Regions from separate parts of the Arthrobacter sp. PM3 genome, predicted to be linked through region 2. Evidence: riboswitches for the same ligand, from Rfam matches in the RefSeq annotation. Region 2 holds a riboswitch; the other holds the start of a gene.
The links. Region 2 has a riboswitch for glycine ahead of cycA (D-serine/D-alanine/glycine transporter). Riboswitches for the same ligand answer to the same signal wherever they lie in the genome.
Positions count from the first base shown of each region.

Region 1: another riboswitch for glycine. It lies ahead of gcvP (aminomethyl-transferring glycine dehydrogenase); the one in region 2 lies ahead of cycA (D-serine/D-alanine/glycine transporter).

Region 1 covers NZ_CP022314.1:2,316,113-2,319,522, forward strand. The annotation lists gene CFN17_RS10685 (MFS transporter) at 1-385, opposite strand, end outside; gene CFN17_RS10690 (TetR/AcrR family transcriptional regulator) at 476-1,015, shown strand; glycine riboswitch at 1,145-1,243, shown strand; gene gcvP (aminomethyl-transferring glycine dehydrogenase) at 1,390-3,410, shown strand, end outside.
Region 2 covers NZ_CP022314.1:1,114,744-1,118,153, forward strand. The annotation lists gene cycA (D-serine/D-alanine/glycine transporter) at 1-1,410, opposite strand, end outside; glycine riboswitch at 1,575-1,672, opposite strand; glycine riboswitch at 1,955-2,055, shown strand; gene gcvP (aminomethyl-transferring glycine dehydrogenase) at 2,198-3,410, shown strand, end outside.

The DNA of each region.
Region 1 (3,410 bases), 1.2 Mb from region 2:
CGCCGAAGAAGCCCAGGCCGGCACGGCCGGCGATCAGCCATTCGGCACTCGGTGCAAACGCCGTGGCGGCCGACACCGCGGCGAAGCCCGCCCCGCCGACGAACAGGAGCCGGCGCCGTCCGATCCTGTCGCCGAGGCTGCCCATCGCCACCAGCAGTCCGGCCAGGACCAGCGGATAGGCGTCAACAATCCACAGCAGTTCCACGCCGGAGGCATCCAGGCTGCGCGCGATGGCCGGCAGCGCGAACGTCAGGGCGGTGTTGTCCACCGCCACAAGCAGGACGGGGAACATCAGCAGGGCCAACGCCACCCAGTCGCGCCAGGGCGCGCGGGGGCCGATGGCTGCCGGGTTGCCGGCGGATGCGGTGATCGATGCAGTGCTCATGAAATATAACTGTACCGTCTGGACGGTACAGTTACGAAATGGCGGTGATGAAATCGGAAAATGCCCGCCACGGCAGGCATGATGGGAACCATGCCCAGGAAACCCGTGGCCCGCGAGGCCGTCCTCGACGCCTTTGAATCCCTGCTGATCGAGGTGGGGGAGCGCGCTGCCACCCTCGATGCGGTCGCGCGGCGGGCCGGCGTCTCCAAGGGTGGCCTGCTCTACCATTTCCCGACCAAAGAGGCGATGATCACGGTCCTGCTGGAGCGGCTGGACCGGCACCTGGCGGCGGACGTCGCGGCCATGGCCGCCGCGCCGGAGGGGGCGGCGGCGTACTTCATCAAGTCCTCGGTGTGGGCGGACACGCCCATGGACCGGGTCTTCGTGGCGGCCACCCGGCTCGCGGAGGTGGCGCACGAGGAAACCCAGCGCCGCTTCGCCGCGGGCCAGGCCAGTTGGCTGGAACTGCTGGCGGCCGACGTCGGACCGGCCATGGCGAAAGCCGTCCTCTATATGGGGGACGGGCTGTACTTCAACGCCATGCTGGGCCGGGGGCCCGGCGGCCCGCCCGGTGCGATTGAGGCGGAGGTTGAGAGTCTCCTGGCCGCCGTCGAACGGCTGCGCGACTGAGGCCGCCGGCACACCGCAGGTAACCCCGGAGCGGCGACGGCCGGGAGTTTGCGGACGCGCGTCCGGCATAGGACAATGGAGGCTGTGACAGCTGTCACCCCCGAATTAAATTCAAATTGAATACGCCTTTGATCTGCGGCGGGAGAGTCCTGCAAGTAGGTACAAGCAGGCGCCGTAGGAGCAAATCCTCCCCAGGAATCTCTCAGGCCCATGTACCGCCGCGGCAAGGCATCTCTGGAAAGTAGCAGGCTGTCTTTCGGACATGCTGTGCTCACCGACGGTGCAAGCGGATAAGCGTCCGCGGAAACTCTCAGGTCCAATACAGAGTGGGGAGGAACCCGAATCACTGTGGCGTACCCTGCGCCGCCTGAGTTATGGAGTTCCTTGTGACTGTTACCCCAGCGTCCACGTCCTTCGTCGACCGGCACATCGGCGCCCGCCGCCAGTCCGACGTCGACACCATGCTGAAGGCTGTCGGCCACGACACCGTCGACGCGCTGGTGGACACCGCCGTCCCGAAGGACATCCGCCAGGACTCCGACCTCGCGCTCGCCGCGGCCCTCAGTGAGGTTGAGGTCCTCGCCGAGCTGCGCAAGCTGGCGGCGAAGAACAAGACGGCCGTGCAGATGATCGGGCAGGGCTATTACGACACCGTGACCCCGGCGGTGATCCGCCGCAACATCCTCGAGGCCCCGGCCTGGTACACCGCCTACACGCCGTACCAGCCGGAAATCTCCCAGGGCCGGCTCGAGGCGCTGCTGAACTTCCAGACCATGGTCCAGGACCTCGTCGGCCTGCCGATCGCCAACGCCTCGCTGCTGGATGAAGCCACCGCCGTGGCCGAGGCCGTGCTGATGATGCGCCGCGCGAACAAGGACAAGACGGCCCATGACGGCAAGACCGTCCTGGACGCCGACTGCCTGCCGCAGACCATCGCGATCGTCAAGGGCCGCGCCGAGGCGCTGGGCTTCGAAGTCGAGGTCGCGGATCTTTCCAAGGGCCTGCCCGAGGGCGTCATCAACGGCATCGTGCTGCAGCAGCCCGGCGTCTCCGGCCGGGTGTGGGACCAGTCCGCTGTGATCGCCGAGGCCAAGGAACGCGGCGCCCTCGTCACCGTCGCCGCCGACCTCCTGGCTCTCACGCTCATCACCCCTCCGGGTGAGCAGGGCGCGGACATCGCGGTCGGCTCCGCGCAGCGTTTCGGCGTGCCGCTGTTCTTCGGCGGCCCGCACGCGGCGTACATGGCCGTCCAGAAGGGCCTTGAGCGTTCCATGCCCGGCCGCCTCGTGGGCGTCTCCAAGGACAACGCCGGCGTCCCGGCCTACCGGCTGGCGCTGCAGACCCGCGAGCAGCACATCCGCCGTGAGAAGGCCACGTCCAACATCTGCACCGCGCAGGCCCTGCTGGCAATCGTGTCCTCGTTCTACGCCGTCTACCACGGCCCCGACGGGCTGAAGGCCATCGCCCAATCAGTCCACGTCCACGCCAGGACCATCGCCGCCTCGCTGAAGGCCGCCGGCCTGGACGTGCTGCACACCTCCTTCTTCGACACCATCACCGTCTCCGTGCCGGGCCGGGCAGCAGAGATCATCGCCGCCGCCGAGGCCAAGGGCGTCAACCTGCGGGCCATCGACGCCGACACCGTCGGAATCTCCGCCGACGAGGCCACGACTGTGCACATCGTTGCTGACGTCATCGCCGCGTTCGGCGCGTCTGTCACCGACACTTCTGAAGGGTTCGGCCTGGACCCCGCCGTCGAGCGCACGTCCGACTACCTGCAGCACCCGGTGTTCAACACGCACCGCTCCGAGACGCAGCTGCTGCGCTACATCCGCCGCCTCTCGGACCGTGACCTGGCCCTGGACCGGACCATGATCCCGCTGGGTTCGTGCACCATGAAGCTGAACGCCACGGCCGAGATGGAAGCCATTTCCTGGCCGGAGTTCGCCTCCATCCACCCGTTCGCCCCGGACTCGCAGACCGAGGGCTGGCGGGAACTCATCGCGGACCTTGAGGCCCAGCTGACCGAGATCACCGGGTACGACCAGGTCTCCATCCAGCCCAACGCCGGCTCCCAGGGCGAACTCGCCGGCCTGCTGGCCATCCGCGGCTACCACCTCTCCCGCGGCGACGCGCAGCGCAATATCTGCCTGATCCCGGCCTCGGCGCACGGCACCAACGCCGCCTCGGCCGTGCTGGCCGGCATGAAGGTCGTCGTCGTGGCCACCGCCTCCGACGGCACGATCGACCACGCGGACCTGACCGCGAAGATCGAGGCCAACAAGGACGCCCTGTCGGCAATCATGATCACCTACCCGTCCACCCACGGGGTATACGACGCCGACGTCCGCGAGGTCTGCGACGCGGTCCATGCCGCCGGCGGCCAGGTCTACAT
Region 2 (3,410 bases):
CTTGAACGCCTCGTAGCGGGCCAGGTGGACCGGACGGCGGCGCAGGACAAACCAGGCCACGCCGAGCACGATGAACCAGACCGGCGTCACCACGAGCGCCACCAGCGTGTCCGGCTGGGTGGTCAGCGTCCACAGCACGAAGGCGAAGAACGCGAAGACCACCCACACCATCGGGACGCCGCCGGGCATCTTGAACGTGGACGAGGCATGCAGCCCGGGGCGGCGCCGGCGGAAGGCCAGGTAGCTGGCCAGGATGATGGACCAGACGAAGACAAAGCAGACGGCAGAAACCGTGGTGACCATTTCGAAGGCCTTGCCGATGTTCTCCCCCGCATACATCAGGACGACTCCAGAGAGCAGGAGCACGCAGGAGAGGAAGAGGGCGTTCTGCGGGACCTTGCGGCGGGACAGGTTGCCGAAGCGGGCCGGCGCGTCGCCTTCCTGGGCGAGCCCGTAGACCATGCGGGACGTGGAGTAGATGCCGGAGTTGGCTGAAGACATCGCCGAAGTGAGGACCACCAGGTTGACCACGGTGGCGGCGGCGCCGAGGCCCGCCAGGGAGAACATGGCGATGAAGGGGCTGTGGCCGGCGGCGAACTCGGTCCAGGGGATAACGGACATCAGGATGATGAGGGCCCCGACGTAGAAGAGAAGTACACGTACCGGAATGGAGTTGATGGCCTTGGGGAGGTTCTTCTCCGGATCCTTGGCCTCCGCCGCCGTGGTGCCCACCAGCTCAATGCCGACGAATGCGAACACGGCAATCTGGAAGCCGGCCACGAAGCCCATAAACTCGTTCGGGAAGAAGCCCCCGTGGCTCCACAGGTTGCTGAAGGAGGCCGGTCCGGCCGCAGAGCTGAACCCGCTGAAGATCATGAACAGACCCACCACGATCAGTGCCACGATCGCGACGATCTTGATGAGTGCGAACCAGAACTCGGTTTCGCCGAAAGCCTTGACTGTGGTGAGGTTCAGCAGCAGGAGGATGGCGATGGTGACCAGGCCCGGGATCCACAGGGGCAGGCCGGGCCACAGTTCCTGGGAATACCCGGCGATGGCAATGACATCCGCGATTCCGGTGATCACCCAACAGAACCAATACGTCCAGCCCGTGAAGAATCCCGCCCACGGACCGAGCAGATCCGCGGCGAAGTCACTGAAGGATTTGTAGTGCAGGTTGGACAGGAGCAGCTCGCCCATGGCCCGCATGACGAAGAACAACATGAAGCCGATGATCATGTAGACAAAAATGACCGAGGGTCCGGCTGCCGAGATAGTCTTACCCGAGCCCATGAACAGGCCCGTTCCAATGGCGCCGCCGATCGCGATCAGCTGGATGTGCCGGTTGCTGAGCTGCCGCTCAAGGTGGGGAGCTTCAACCTCAGAAGAAGGTGGTCGCTGAATCGTCATGAGGAACTCCATCGTTCAAGTGGCATTTCAGCCACGATGATTCGGGTTCCTCCCCGCTCTGTCTTGGACCTGAGAGTTTCCGCGCCTCCTGCTCCTGCAGGAGACGCTTGCACCGTCGGTGAGCAGTGCGCCTTGATGACGTACCTGCTGCTTTCCAGAGTTGCCTCGCCGCGGCGGTACGGGGGCCTGAGAGATTCCTGGGGAGGATTTGCTCCTACGGCGCCTGCTGCATGTACCGGCAGGACTCTCCCGCCGCAGATCGTTGGCATGTTCATTTTTGAGGCTTGCGGAAATCGCCGCCGTGCGGACAACAGGTCCGCGCAACACTACGTTTTCCGCGGCTCCTGCGCCCGAATGCCGGGACCGCAGGGGCCGCGGCCGGCGCCCGCTGCCACAGCATCGGCCGGCCGATTCAGTGTGGGCTGGCTCACGCCGGAAAGTCAAGCCCCCAAAATTGTTTCGCGGCGCCGCGTCCCAAATTTTGCGCGGCACGGGAATTGTGTGTACCGTGTGATCCGAATCACCAACATTTGAATATGCCTTTCGAACCGTGGCGGGAGAGTCCTCCCCGACATCATCCGGGCAGGCGCCGTAGGAGCAAATCCTCCCCAGGAATCTCTCAGGCCCATGTACCGCCGCGGCTAGGCAACTCTGGAAAGCAGCCAGCGCGTTATGTGGCGCCTGGCTCACCGACGGTGCAAGCGGACGAGCGTCTGCGGAATCTCTCAGGTCCAATACAGAGCGGGGAGGAACCCGGTCCCCTCCGGCGCAATGCGTCGGCCATACCTTGGAGTTCCTCTTGACGATTCATTCTCTTACATCCAATTTTGCCGACCGGCACATCGGCGCCCGCCGCCAGTCCGACGTCGACACCATGCTCAAAGCCGTCGGCTACGACACCGTCGACGCGCTGGTGGACACCGCCGTCCCGAAGGACATCCGCCAGGACTCCGACCTCGCGCTCGCCGCGGCCCTCAGTGAGGTTGAGGTCCTCGCCGAGCTGCGCAAGCTGGCGGCGAAGAACAAGACGGCCGTGCAGATGATCGGGCAGGGCTATTACGACACCGTGACCCCGGCGGTGATCCGCCGCAACATCCTCGAGGCCCCGGCCTGGTACACCGCCTACACCCCCTACCAGCCGGAGATTTCCCAGGGACGGCTCGAGGCGCTGCTGAACTTCCAGACCATGGTCCAGGACCTCACCGCGCTCCCGGTCGCCAATGCCTCCCTCCTTGACGAGGCCACCGCCGTGGCCGAGGCCGTGCTGATGATGCGCCGCGCGAACAAGGACAAGACGGCCCATGACGGCAAGACCGTCCTGGACGCCGACTGCCTGCCGCAGACCATCGCGATCGTCAAGGGCCGCGCCGAGGCGCTGGGCTTCGAGGTCGAGGTCGCGGATCTTTCCAAGGGCCTGCCCGAGGGCGTCATCAACGGCATCGTGCTGCAGCAGCCCGGCGTCTCCGGCCGGGTGTGGGACCAGTCCGCGGTGATCGCCGAGGCGAAGGAACGCGGCGCCCTCGTCACCGTCGCCGCCGACCTCCTGGCTCTCACGCTCATCACCCCTCCGGGTGAGCAGGGCGCGGACATCGCCGTCGGCTCCACGCAGCGCTTCGGCGTGCCGCTGTTCTTCGGCGGCCCGCACGCCGCGTACATGGCGGTGCGCGAGGGCATGGAACGCACCCTCCCCGGCCGCATTGTCGGCGTCTCCAAGGACAACGCCGGCGTCCCGGCCTACCGCCTGGCGCTGCAGACCCGCGAGCAGCACATCCGCCGCGAGAAGGCCACGTCCAACATCTGCACCGCGCAGGCCCTGCTGGCAATCGTGTCCTCGTTCTACGCCGTCTACCACGGCCCCGACGGGCTGAAGGCGATCGCCGAGACCGTCCACAACAATGCCCGCGCCCTCGCCGCCACGCTGAAGATCGTCGGCCGCGAACTGGTGAGCGACTCCTTCTTCGACACCCTCACGGTCCGCGTGCCGGGCAAGGCCGCCAAGG